Linked DNA regions of Ammoniphilus sp. CFH 90114. The protein of the gene in region 1 interacts with the protein of each later gene in a pairwise test. Links are inferred from orthologs where the notes say so. Each region holds a gene or a part of one and is shown in the gene's direction. Other genes may lie near its edges.

What was found. The genes of interacting proteins can lie anywhere in the genome.
Region 2: the proteins of mntR (region 1) and EIZ39_RS03075 interact in binary tests that used the Escherichia coli proteins (3 or more experiments, as listed by UniProt). The link is inferred for Ammoniphilus sp. CFH 90114 from one-to-one orthologs.

Annotation. Positions count from the first base shown.
Region 1 is NZ_SDLI01000002.1:341,737-349,573, forward strand. Bases 2,618-5,314 are described here. They hold mntR (transcriptional regulator MntR), read left to right. Parts: upstream 2,618-3,583; coding sequence 3,584-4,045; downstream 4,046-5,314. Other genes in these bases: splB (spore photoproduct lyase), read right to left, coding at 2,618-3,458; EIZ39_RS06380 (SA1362 family protein), read right to left, coding at 4,096-4,452; EIZ39_RS06385 (DUF1385 domain-containing protein), read right to left, coding at 4,505-5,314. Outside these bases: EIZ39_RS06365 (dynamin family protein), read left to right, coding at 1-2,358; more of splB, read right to left, coding at 2,391-2,617; more of EIZ39_RS06385, read right to left, coding at 5,315-5,455; EIZ39_RS27645 (c-type cytochrome), read left to right, coding at 5,706-6,077; EIZ39_RS06395 (YqhR family membrane protein), read left to right, coding at 6,181-6,660; aroQ (type II 3-dehydroquinate dehydratase), read left to right, coding at 6,739-7,191; EIZ39_RS06405 (M24 family metallopeptidase), read left to right, coding at 7,188-7,837.
Region 2 is NZ_SDLI01000001.1:587,391-592,716, forward strand. Bases 2,269-5,255 are described here. They hold EIZ39_RS03075 (methionine ABC transporter ATP-binding protein), read left to right. Parts: upstream 2,269-3,241; coding sequence 3,242-4,270; downstream 4,271-5,255. Other genes in these bases: EIZ39_RS03070 (MetQ/NlpA family ABC transporter substrate-binding protein), read left to right, coding at 2,285-3,115; EIZ39_RS03080 (methionine ABC transporter permease), read left to right, coding at 4,260-4,922; EIZ39_RS03085 (pyridoxal phosphate-dependent aminotransferase), read left to right, coding at 4,956-5,255. In the rest of the region: EIZ39_RS03055 (class I SAM-dependent methyltransferase), read left to right, coding at 1-567; tRNA (adenosine(37)-N6)-dimethylallyltransferase MiaA, read left to right, coding at 581-1,519; RNA chaperone Hfq, read left to right, coding at 1,568-1,801; more of EIZ39_RS03085, read left to right, coding at 5,256-5,326. UniProt on the Escherichia coli protein: Part of the ABC transporter complex MetNIQ involved in methionine import. Responsible for energy coupling to the transport system. It has also been shown to be involved in formyl-L-methionine transport.

The DNA of each region.
Region 1 (7,837 bases):
GTTCTCAATTATACGAAAGACTTAGCTGATGACATTAAAGCAAGGTATCGTCGCTTAGCAATAGAAATCATTGATGACCTTATTGTCCTTTCCGAAAAAGAAGCGAAGATAGAAGAACAAAAACTTAAAGAGGAAGGGCAAGCTGTTCTAAAGGTGAAGGAAGCTTTTGAAGCCATTCGAGAACTCGAATGCAAAGAGCAAGGTTATATACAAGAGTTGAAGGAGAGTCTCCTGTTAGAGGGCGACACCATTCATCCATCCACCCATGCAGAAGAAAAGGCAAGCAGCCAACCTGCAGCTCGCAGATCCTGGAAAGATAAACAAGTGCCTACTCTTGTGAAGAAAGAAAAGGTGGATACTCTTGTATTGTCGGAGAACAACAAGGTCGCTACCTCACCTTTTAAGCAGGACTACAAATCTAAGCTGGTATCCACTGCCGCGAGGCTTCGCAAAGCAGCCAACCTTGTAGAAAGTCTTAAGGGGCAGGCTCTCGCTGCCAAGAATATGGTACAGCGTGCCGATCGACTAGAGCAAAACTTATTTACAGTAGCTTTGTTTGGAGCGTTTAGTGCAGGGAAATCTTCTTTTGCCAATGCTATGATGGGGGATATGATATTGCCCGTCTCACCGAATCCGACAACAGCCACGATCAATAAGATATTGCCGCCTAATGGTAAGTTCCCGCATGGAACTGTCCGCGTCAAGATCAAGAGTGAGCAAGATATGACGAAAGACGTGTTGCATTCTCTGGCGATCTTCCGGATTCAAGCGAGCTCCATTGAAGAAGCTGTGTCTAAGATTGATCGCATCAATATAGATGAGATTCTGCCTACAGCTAAACCGCATTATTCCTTTTTAGCGGCTGTTAAGAGGGGTCTTACTGCCATGGAAGGTCAATATGATCAAGAGGTTCTAGTTGGAATGGACGAATTTAAGGAATTGGTTGCGCAAGAGGACAAAGCTTGTTTTGTAGAGTGGATTGAGCTCTACTATTCTTGCCCTTTAACGGATCAAGGAATTTCCCTTGTAGATACCCCTGGAGCTGATTCCATCAATGCACGCCATACGGGGGTTGCTTTTGATTATATCAAGAATGCTGATGCGGTGTTATTTGTGACTTACTATAATCATGCTTTCTCCCACGCAGACCGAGAGTTCCTACAGCAGCTCGGAAGAGTCAAAGATACTTTTGAGATGGATAAGATGTTCTTCTTAGTGAATGCTGCCGATCTGGCCCGTTCTAAGGACGAATTGCAAGGGGTAGTTCAGCACGTAAAAGATAACCTCCTTACATGCGGGATTCGCAACCCGCGATTATATCCTGTTTCAAGCCAGACGGCACTTCTTGCCAGAATGCTAGGGGAAGGTAAGTTGTCGGATTCCGCGGAGAGAGTCTACAGGGAGAGAACGCAATCGGCCGAACGCCTTATGCCCCCGGCGGAAGCCCTTGCTTTCTCCGGATTCGAAGCCTTTGAGCAAGACTTTATTCGTTTTACGATTGAGGAGCTAACCGAAGTTGCCATTCAATCGGCGTTAGGAGAGATGAACCGTTCAAGTGCGACTCTTCGTTCATTTATTGAGTCAGCCAAAGAAGGGGAAGAAGTGAAGACGCGTAAAAGGTCACAGTATCTCGAGGCCAAAGATAAGGATGAAAGTACGGTAAGTTCCTTTAATTATGACCGGGAAAAAGGATCAGTGGAGAAGGAAGTTGAGGAACTGCTCTTCTATGTTAAACAGCGTTTGTTCTATGGATTTAATGATTGGTACAGCTTATCCTTTAATCCAGCCGTCATCAAGGAAGAAAAGGGAAGAGATAATAAGGCTATCCTGCAGCAATGTTTTGACGAGATGATCCGCAATATCGTTTTTTCTTTGGGCCAGGAACTTCGGGCAACTTCTTTACGCTTAGAGAAAACATTAAATCAATTAACTTCTCAGATCATAGAGGACATGCAAAAAGAACTTCAAGCTGTGTTAGAAATCCCATATCAGTCTTATTCATTAGCTGTACCTGAATTCCCAGAAGATCTGGATTACGATGGTTCATCTATTCGCAAGATTCTTTCACAATTTAAATCTCATAAGCAATTTTTCGAACAGGGAGGCAGGGATAAGATGCGAGAGAGCCTAGAGGAATGGGCTTCAGAACCTGTCACCACTTACTTGCAACAGTGTGGATCCAAAATGAAGCAATACTACCACGATCAGTTTGAGGAAAACACGGTGGAAAAGAAAAAGCAGCTCTTAGAGCAGCTAGAGGAACACTATGCAGGACTGTTTAGTGCTTTAGAGGACAAAGTGGATATCGATTACTTGGAGTCGGTTTTTCAGGAGCTCGAAATTTTACAGTCCAATTAATAAAAAGGCGGCCATATTGGTCGCCTTTTGTATTAAGTGAAATAACTAATTTCAGCTTGAGGAAAATAGGAATGGACGAGCCTTTCTAGATGCATCTGAAGTTCAGCTGCTTCATCCTTCTTATACACGTACTTTCCTCGTCCGTACTTTCCCCATTTATATTGGCGTTTGGTTTCGTCCATTTCTAATTTGGTTTTTGGATAACGTGCTAAGATCAGATTTTTAGCAACCTTAGTAAACCGATGTTGAATCAGTTCAAACGTTAAGTCTTTTGTAGCTGATGAAGGCAAGGCACGAGCCAGTAGTTCAAAAAGATCTTCGTACCCTTCTTTCCATCCGTCAAACCGATAGAGAGGGGCGGCAATAAAGCCTAACGGATATCCTGCTTCAGCCACCTTCTTAGCGGCTTCGATTCGATCCAAGAAAGAAGAGGTAGCAGGTTCAAAATTTCGAATCACATAATCGGCATTAATACTAAAACGAAATCGAGTATGACCATTGTGTTTCGCGTCGAGCAAGGAGTCTACATTGGCAAATTTAGTAACAAATCGTAGACGTCCTAATTCCTGTTGACCAAAATACTCGATCGTTCTTTTTAATGACCCTGTAATATGTTCAATCCCTACCGGATCTGAGGTACATGCGGCTTCGAATCGGGTGATTTCGGGAGCACGTTCTCTCATATATTTTTCTGCTTGCCCGTAGATTTCCTCTAGATTCACATACACTCGGATGTAGGGTTTGGTTCCTACATTCGTGTTCAAATAGCAATAATGGCAATGAGCCATACAACCCGTAGCTAGCGGTATAGCGTATTCTGCTGATGGCTTGGAGGGTTCAAATTTCAGGGATCTTTTTACTCCCACAACTAGTGTCCGTTTCGCGTTTCGATACCATTCCGGTGAACCCGATTCTCCTTGAATTCCTCGGACTTGGTTATGGGAAGTCGTCATCTGGATCGGGGTATTCGATCCTTTAAACCGATTCATGAGCTCCTTACCCAACGGATACTCAAGAGCTTGAGGCTCAAAGAAGACGACATCTGGCTCAAAAGGCTTGTTTACATGCTGGGTTTTTCTTTCTAGGGTTAGTGTCGCCATGATTTTCTCACCTCAGGCTTATTATTTCGTATAAGCCACTTAAATTCACTTGCCTCACCATAGCAACTTAAGGTAATATTGTTGTTATGTGATTATGGACGTAGAGGATGAATGGGGGGATATATATGCCAACTCCTAGTATGGAAGACTATTTGGAGAAGATTTATACGCTCATCGAGGAAAAAGGATACGCCCGAGTATCTGATATAGCTGAAGCTCTTTCCGTACATCCTTCCTCCGTCACCAAAATGGTCCAGAAGCTTGATCACAACAAATATCTCGTTTATGAGAAATACCGCGGGCTTGTTTTGACTGCCAAAGGGAAAAAGGTCGGCAAGCGGTTGGTTGATCGTCATACCTTATTGGAGAACTTTTTGGAAATGATCGGAGTTTCGCAGGAACAGATCTATGATGATGTGGAAGGGATTGAACATCATCTGAGTTGGGATGCAATTACTTGTATTGAATACCTAGTTCATTACTTTAATGAAGACCCTTCAAGATTAAGGGATTTACAGCGCTTGAAGGATATGGATGAGCAAATGGAACAAGAGAAAAAAGATGAAACGAAGGAAACTTCGAATTAACAAAAGGACCTATCATGATGCGATAGGTCCTTTAGCTTTTTATAAATAAGTTAGTGAAAGTGACTCTGATTCTCTTTGTCCTTCTGCGATTTCCCTTTCTTATTTCCTTCAATGACCTTGAAAGGGATCTCACGAGAACGGGAAGTTTTCTTCAATCGAGTGAGCTTCTGAATCTCGGTAGGGCTTAGTTTCCCGCCTTTTTTCTTTTGGGTCTTTAGTGCCTTTTGGTATCCTTTATCGGTAGATCGCCTTCCACCACCCATGAAGCGACCCAGGAGAAAGATAATCCCAATCGAAAAGGCTATGCTGATAAAGAGCATCATTGGGTTAGTTTTAAGTACCTTGACTAAACCAATGGCAGCTAATGAGAATAATACAATGAAAAACAACTTGGTGTTATTGGTCAAAGAGTCTCACCTCATTTTCACTATATGGGACGAAAGTATCTCCTTATCTAACTTAACCTGTTGTAGCGACTTGTTTATTGAATTCTGCTCCTCTGTCCATCTCTATCATCTTCTCAAAGGAAGCGATCGCAACTTCTACTTGCTTATCTTCCGGTTCCTTTGTTGTCAGCTTCTGCAGCCAAAGTCCTGGATATCCTAAGATCCTAAGCAAAGGAACATCACGGAGCTTGTTGCTGAATTGTAAAACTTCATAGGATACCCCGATGACCACAGGAAGAAGAAGAATTCGCTGATATATCCTTTCCCATAACGTGTCATACTGGAAGAAGGAGTAGATAACGACACCTACGATAACGGTGAAAATAATAAAGCTGCTACCGCATCGGTAGTGAAGTCTTGAAAACCCCTGGACATTATCTACGGTTAGTGGCACTCCTGCCTCATACGTATTAATCACTTTATGTTCTGCGCCATGGTACTGAAACAATCTCTTTATCAATGGAGTTTGGGATATGGCGAATAGATACGCTAATAAAAGGAGGATCTTAATTACACCTTCTATAAGATTCTGTAAAATGTTGTTGGTGACCCAGCGAGTAAACAGGACATCCGCTAAAACGGCTGGTGCAATGGTAAAGATGAGCTTACCAAAGATAAACGAGAGAACACCGACTACGGCTACCCCAAGGATCATGGTTAAATTCCAGGATGAGTCCTTATCCTCTTCTAGTTGCTCTTCCCCAGGGGTGACGTCATATCTCTCCGTAGAGAAGTTAAGGTGTTTGGAACCATTGGCACTTGCTTCAATTAACCCGACAATTCCTCGGACAAAAGGTATTTTCTTAAATTTGTTTAAGACAGGGTTTGCTTTTCTTTCCTCTTCAAAATATTCGATGGTATCATCATTTCTTCGGATGGCCGTCACGATGACCTTGCGGCCGCCAAACATGACCCCTTCGACAACGGCTTGACCTCCATAGGCTATCGGTTTTTGTTGTGACAAGGTTTATCTTCCTTTCCTAGCTGTATCCCCATTCGAAAATAAAAAGGAGAGAATAGTGTATTTCTTCTATTTTACATCATCGTGGGCTTGGATTTCCAGTGGGTTAAACCCGATATTCTGTAAGATTTTGCTATTTAACGTACCTACAGTCCAGAATTAAATAAAATGTGAACAATTAGCAACATTTACCGGTTGTACTTGAATAAAGGAGGTAATGATAAGTAATATGAGAGATGGAGGGGGTGAAGAAATGAAGCGTATTGTTTCGATAGCATTAAGTACCACTCTTATCGCCGCATTAGCAGCCTGTGGTGGTGGAGGCGGTGATCAAGCAGCCCCAGCACCTGCACCTGCTCCTGCAGAGCAGCAACAACCGGCAGCTGGCGGCGGTGGTACGGTGGATGCAACAGCTGCTGAGGCGAAATATAACCAAGGATGTGCAGCTTGTCACGGCGCCGATCTGTCCGGTGGCGCAGGACCTGCCCTTAAACAGGTTGGGGCTAAACTGTCCGAGGAGCAAATACTTGGTATTATCAATAATGGTCAAGGTGGCATGCCTCCAAAGATGCTCCAAGGTGCCGATGCTGAACTCGTTGCGGCTTGGTTAGCCGAGCACAAATAATCATTTTTTCAAAAACCAGAATGGATGTCTGCATTCTGGTTTTTGTTTTTTACTGGGGACGAAGGGGTATACTAGGAGCGACTAATTAACGGGGGTTTAACTTATGAAAGAAGAAAGTATGCAAGATGTCAAAATGCGTAAGATTAAAGCCGCAATGATTATTGGGGGAATTGGGGGCGCCTTTTGGACGATGCTTGGCTATGTTGCCTACTTTATGAATTTCACGAAGGTAGGACCTTCCTTATTTGTGACCCCTTTTTTCCAGCCCGAGTTGGTGGATCGACCGTTAGCCCAGTTTACAGGTGTTGGGTTTGCAACCGTACTTTCTATTTTAGTGGCTCTAGCCTATGTTTTTACCTTAGCTAGGTTCTATTCTCCATGGATAGGCATTGGCCTTGGAGTAGGAGGTTTCGGTTTTTTTTATTATGTTTTGAATCCATTAATCGGTTTCACTAATAAGCCGATTCATGTGTTGGGAATGAATACATTTACCACGGAGTTATGCTTATTTATCCTCTGGGGATTATTCGTTGGATTTTCTCTATCCACCGAGTTTGCAAGTAAAGAAGGAGCGGCAAGGTAGTATTCAAATGGTAAGGCTTGTGATAAAATTGGCAAAGTAAAAGAACTAGAATCTCCAATTTATAGGAGGTTATCCAATATGCCAACCTTTCTTATTATTAATGGGCCTAATCTGAATATGCTGGGCCGAAGAGAACCGAGTGTCTATGGATACGAGACGTTAGGGGATGTAGAGCAGCGCTTAGTAAAACAAGCGGAAGGACTCCAAGATTGCAGGCTTCGATTTTTCCAATCGAATCATGAAGGAGAAATTATTGATAGAATCCATGAAGCCTTCCAAACTTTGGACGGTATCATTATTAATCCTGGGGCCTTCACCCATTATAGTTATGCCATAAGAGATGCAATTGCGGCCGTTAATATGCCGGTTATTGAGGTCCATATTTCCAATGTTCATAAGAGAGAAGAATTCCGTCACCATTCCGTCATTTCACCTGTGGTTATTGGACAGATTGTAGGGTTGGGTACTAAAGGGTATGAATTAGCATTAACAGCTCTATACGATCATGTAACCGGAGGTGACCACACATGATGAAGAATCGATTATGGCAATTAAGAGAAAAGATGGAGAAGCAAGGGCTAGATAGCCTACTCATCACAAGTCTATTGAACCGGAGATACCTAAGTGGCTTTACCGGTAGTGCAGGTTACTTGCTCATTACCTTAGATAAGGCTCTGTTGCTCACTGATTTTCGTTATGAAGACCAAGCGGCTGATCAGGCTCCAGATTTTGAAGTGATTCGTCATCAAGGAACTTTGCTTGAAGAGGTTGGAAAACAATTGCAAATCACTCAACCATCCAAGATTGGTTTCGAAAAGCAGTATGTCTCTTATGCTTTGTATGAGGGACTACAAGCTTGCGGAGCCAACGGGGATTGGATCGGGACTCAGGGGATTGTTGAGGAACTCCGAATGATCAAATCTGCAGACGAAATTGCCGTAATCAAACAAGCGTGCCAGATGGCAGACAATACCTTCAAGCATATTCTTGGATTTATTAAGCCTGGTGTGTCTGAACGCGATGTAGCCCTAGAAATCGAGTTTTATATGCGCAAACTAGGAGCAAAATCCTCTTCCTTTGATATCATTGTTGCTTCTGGACAGAGGGGCGCTTTACCACACGGAGTGGCTAGCGATAAAGTAATTCAATCCGGGGAACTTGTGACGATGGATTTTGG
Region 2 (5,326 bases), on another replicon or contig:
CATCCTGGGATGTCTGCCATTCGTATAAAGCGCTTGTTAGGCGGCGATAATGATATAATGATTCAAACATGTCAGTTGCAATCAGGGGATTCTATGTTAGATTGCACGATGGGTCTTGGAGCGGATAGTCTTGTTGCTTCCTTTGTGGTAGGAGAGACAGGAAGAGTCGTAGGAATTGAGTCAGAGCCTATGATCGCTCTCCTTGTCGAAGAAGGGCTAAAAGAGCTTGAACTATTTAAGGAATTGGATGAAGCGGCAAGAAGGATTGAAGTAATAGCCAAGCATCATTTAGAGGTATTGCAGCGCTTGCCTAGCAAGAGTTTTGATGTTGTATACTTTGATCCGATGTTTCGCCAAAGTATTGCTGAATCGACCTCTCTGCAGGTACTTCGCGGCTTTGCTAACCCATCCCCTCTTGAAACGACCGCCATTCAGGAAGCCGTTCGGGTGGCCAGGCGTCGCGTAGTTCTTAAGGAGCGAAGGGATAGCCGAGAATTCGATCGCTTGGGATTTACCATGATCTACAACGAGAACAAGGAAGTCGCCTATGGCATCCTCGAGGTTTGAAGGAGAATAAGACATGAGTAATAAAGAGAAACTCCTCGTGATTGTAGGTCCGACTGCAGTGGGGAAAACGTCCTTAAGTATCGATCTGGCTAAGGCGCTAGATGGTGAGATCATCTCGGGGGATTCCATGCAGGTTTATAAGGGAATGGATATCGGAACAGCCAAGATTACAGAAGCTGAGATGGATTCGGTTCCTCATTATTTGATTGATATCCTTGAGCCGGATAAAGATTTCTCGGTTGCTGATTTTCAGCATCAGTCACGCCAGCTCATTACGGAAATCAATCTGAGGGGTAAGCTTCCTATGATCGTGGGAGGAACAGGGCTGTATATCCAGTCCGTCATCTATGAGTACAAGTTCTCAGAAGCGCAGAAGGACCTATCCTTGCGTACAGCCTTAGAAGAGTATACGGAACTCCATGGGAAGGAAGCACTCCATCAGCGCTTGCAGGCCATTGATCCAATTACAGCTAAGCGATTGCATCAAAATGATGTAAAAAGAGTTATCCGTGCCCTTGAAATCTATGAATTAACGGGTAAGCCGATGGCCGAATATCAACAGCGTTCTTCCGAATCCCCCTATCAGCTCTGTCTTCTGGGATTGACTATGGAACGCACACTTCTCTATGAGAGAATAAATATGAGAGTGGACTTGATGATTAGTCAAGGCCTTGTGGCTGAAGTTCAGAGATTGCTGGATCAAGGATATGATAGCAGTATACCTTCACTGCAAGGAATTGGTTATAAAGAGGTCATAGATTACTTACATGGTAAAACATCGCTAGATGAAGCGATTGAACGAATTAAAAAGAATAGCCGTAATTTTGCTAAGCGTCAATTGACTTGGTTTAGGTCTATGAAAGATATCAACTGGCTCGATATGACAGAACCTGGGGATAGAGCTGAGCTTGTCGAAAATATTCGAAGCTTTGTAGCAGGAAAGATTAGGTAAGATAACGAATATAACTGTTAAGATATAAATAGAGGAGGTAAACCCCCAATGGCAAATTCCATCAACATTCAGGATACGTTTCTTAACCACTTAAGAAAGGAAAATGTTCCCGTTACCATATATTTAGTGAACGGATTCCAATTGAGAGGTCTCATTCGTGCATTTGATAATTTTACAATCGTGATTGATAGCGATGGCAAGCAACAATTAGTCTATAAGCACGCCATCTCGACTTTCCTTCCACAACGTCCTGTATCTTTGATGCCTGATAATCAAGAGTAAGCCTTAAGTCGGAGTAGAACTCCGGCTTTTTTCATTTACTCAGATTGTTCAAATTATAAAGACTTCATCTTTTTTCGTTGACATAATGAGTAAAACGTAATATTCTCAATATCGTTAACTTCTTCACATTCGGCATTTTTCAACAGATCGAAAGATAATGTTGACAACAATGGAGTCGGATGGTAGAGTAAGAGTAACAATTAAATAAAACAATTCCAATCGGAATTGTTTTCTTATCCAGAGAGGTGGAGGGACTGGCCCGATGAAACCCGGCAGCGGATCTTCAAAGAGAAGATGCTGTGCCAATTCCACAGGACGAATTGTCCTGACAGATAAGAGCGTGACCGTGACTACTACACGTCAAACCTCTTCTCTGAGCGAAGAGGTTTTTTATTTGTCAAACAACCAAGGGCCCTGGTAGCTGACAGTAAAAAGGTTCGCTCTCCTTAACACGAATACACATATGAAGGGGAGTATTAGAAAATGAAAAAGTGGACAAAGGTGTTAACAACTTCTATTTTAGCAGTATCACTTCTTGCGGGGTGTGGAAGTTCTTCCGATCAGCCAAGTCAAGCTAGTGGCGGTGGAGACCAAGTTACCAAGATTAAAGTAGGGGTAACTGCTGGTCCTCACGAAGAAGTAATGGAAAAAGTAAAAGAGGTAGCAGCAAAAGATGGCCTTGAAATTGAAATTGTTGCCTTTAACGATTATGTGCAACCAAATAAGGTATTAGCAGAAGGGGAATTGGATGCTAATAGTTTCCAGCATGAGCCTTACTTGGAAAGATTCAAGGCAGATCATAACTTAGATCTTGTAAAACTAGCTAACAACATTAACTTCCCAATGGGACTTTACTCTACTAAAATTAAAGATGTCAGTGAACTAGAAGATGGGGCACAAGTAGGATTACCAAACGACCCAACGAATGGAGCAAGAGCACTTCAACTGTTTGAGGAAGCAGGCTTAATTAAGTTGAAGGAAGGGGTAGGAGTTAAAGCTACGATTCACGATATTGCTGAGAATCCTAAGAACTTGAAGTTTAAAGAACTAGAAGCTGCATTTATTCCTAAGGCTCTTGATGATCTTGCGGTAGCAGCAATCAATACGAACTTTGCGATGGAGCATGGATATGTTCCAACGAAGGATTCCATCTTTATTGAGCCTAGTGATTCTCCGTGGGTAAATCTTATTGCCGTACGTACAGCTGATAAAGATCGTCCAGAATTTCAAAAGCTTGTAAAAGCTTATCACTCTGACGAAGTTAAGAAGTTTATAGAAGAGCATTTCCAAGGATCTGTTGTACCATCCTGGTAGTTTTCCTTGTATGCAGGAAAAAAGAGGATTAGGAGATGCTTTTGAAAAGGGAAGAGAAGACCTCCAACAGGGGGTCCTTCTTTTTGTTTGGTCTATGAGCAAAGATGTTTGGAGGTTGGGTACTCAATGATTGTTATCAAAAATTTATATAAAACATATGAACAAAATGGACGCAATGTAGAGGCGGTTAAGAACGTTAGCCTAGAGATAAAGAAGGGTGAAATCTTCGGAGTTATTGGGTTTAGTGGTGCCGGAAAAAGCAGCTTGATCCGTTGTGTTAATCTCTTGGAGACGCCTAGTTCAGGATCTGTCATGGTAAATGGGGTTGAAATGACAAATCTATCTGAGCGCAACCTACGTGAGGCAAGGCGGAAAATAGGAATGATCTTTCAGCACTTTAATTTACTTTCATCTAGTACGGTGTTTGAAAATATTGCAGCCCCTCTTGAGTTAGCTAATACGCCAAAGCATATAATCGAAAAGAAAGTTAATGAATTATTAGGTTTAGTCGGATTGTCAGATAAAGGGGCTTCTTATCCATCACAATTATCAGGGGGGCAAAAGCAAAGAGTAGCGATTGCTCGAGCATTAGCTAATGATCCAGAAATCCTTCTTTGTGATGAAGCAACCTCTGCCCTAGATCCCCAGACTACTGACTCTATTTTGGATTTACTATTGGATATCAATAAGAAATTTCAAATCACAATTATGTTGATTACCCATGAAATGCATGTCATTAAGAAAATTTGTGATCATGTGGCGGTTATGGAAAATGGGCAGGTTGTAGAGCAGGGAAGTGTATTAGAGATATTTTCACAACCTAAAACCCAAACGACCAAAAACTTCATTAAAAATGTTTTTGACATTAATTTACCTCAAAATCTTCAACTTAAGTTTAAAAACGAAAGGGCAAATGGGGAAATCATCCGTGTCTCTTTTGTCGGTGAAACAACAACAGAACCTGTCTTTGCTGAACTGGCTACCCGTTTTCCGCTTCGTCCCAATATCTTGTTTGGGAATATAACACAAATTAAGGAAACCACCTTTGGAAGTCTCATCTTGAAGCTAACAGGTGAAGCGAGTGTAATTCAACAAGGAATGGAGTACTTGCAAAGTGAAGGCTTGAGTGTGGAGGTGCTGCAGGATGTTGACTAGTTTATTTGATCGAAGCGATCTATATATTCAATCCTTAATTGAAACTTGGTGGATGGTATTTTACGCTTTATCGATCTCGGCATTAATAGGACTCCCGCTTGGTGTTCTATTGGTGGTTACTCGTCCGAAGCATATTTTTGAGAATGTCATGATCTATAATGTCTTGAATGTCATAATTAATATTCTTAGATCGGTGCCTTTTGTTATTCTTATGGTTGCTATTATCCCATTTACGAAGTTTATCGTAGGGACTGCCATTGGTGTTAAAGGAGCTATCGTACCTCTTGTGGTCTATACGGCTCCCTACATTGCAAGATTAATGGAATCTGCTCTTCTCGAAGTGGACCCTGGAATTATTGAGGCTTTTAAATCTATGGGAGCAAGCAGAAGACAGATTATCTGGCGTGTGATGATCAGAGAAGCTAGACCAGCAATATCATTAGGTTTAACCATTGCGACGATCGGTTTGATCGGGGCAACCGCGATGGCAGGGGTGATTGGTGCGGGTGGTTTAGGAGACTTAGCGATTCGTTACGGTTATCAGCGATGGGAACTTGATGTTATGCTTTGGACTGTTATTCTCTTAATTATTATTGTTCAAGGGGTTCAGTCCATTGGGAACTATATTGCGAAACGTCTTCGGAAAAACTAAGGCATGGAGTAATCATGTAAGGGGAATGAAAGCATGAACATTGAATCAGCTGATATTATGAAAGGCTTGCCAACTCAATTTTTCGCTACGCTTGTCGCGAAGGTGCAAAGGGAGGCAGCGGCAGGACACGATATAATTAATCTAGGTCAAGGAAATCCAGATCTACCTACCCCTGAGCATATCGTGGAAGAGATGCAACGTGCCGTAGCTAATCCTATTCACCATAAATATCCCCCATTCCAAGGGCGCAGGGAATTGAAAGAAGCGGTTGCTCATTGGTATAAAAGTGAATTCGATGTTGAGTTGGATCCAGAACAAGAAGTGGCTATCGTTTTTGGGGGGAAAACAGGCTTAATTGAAGTATGTCAAGTCTTATTAAACCCTGGAGATATCTGCCTAGTGCC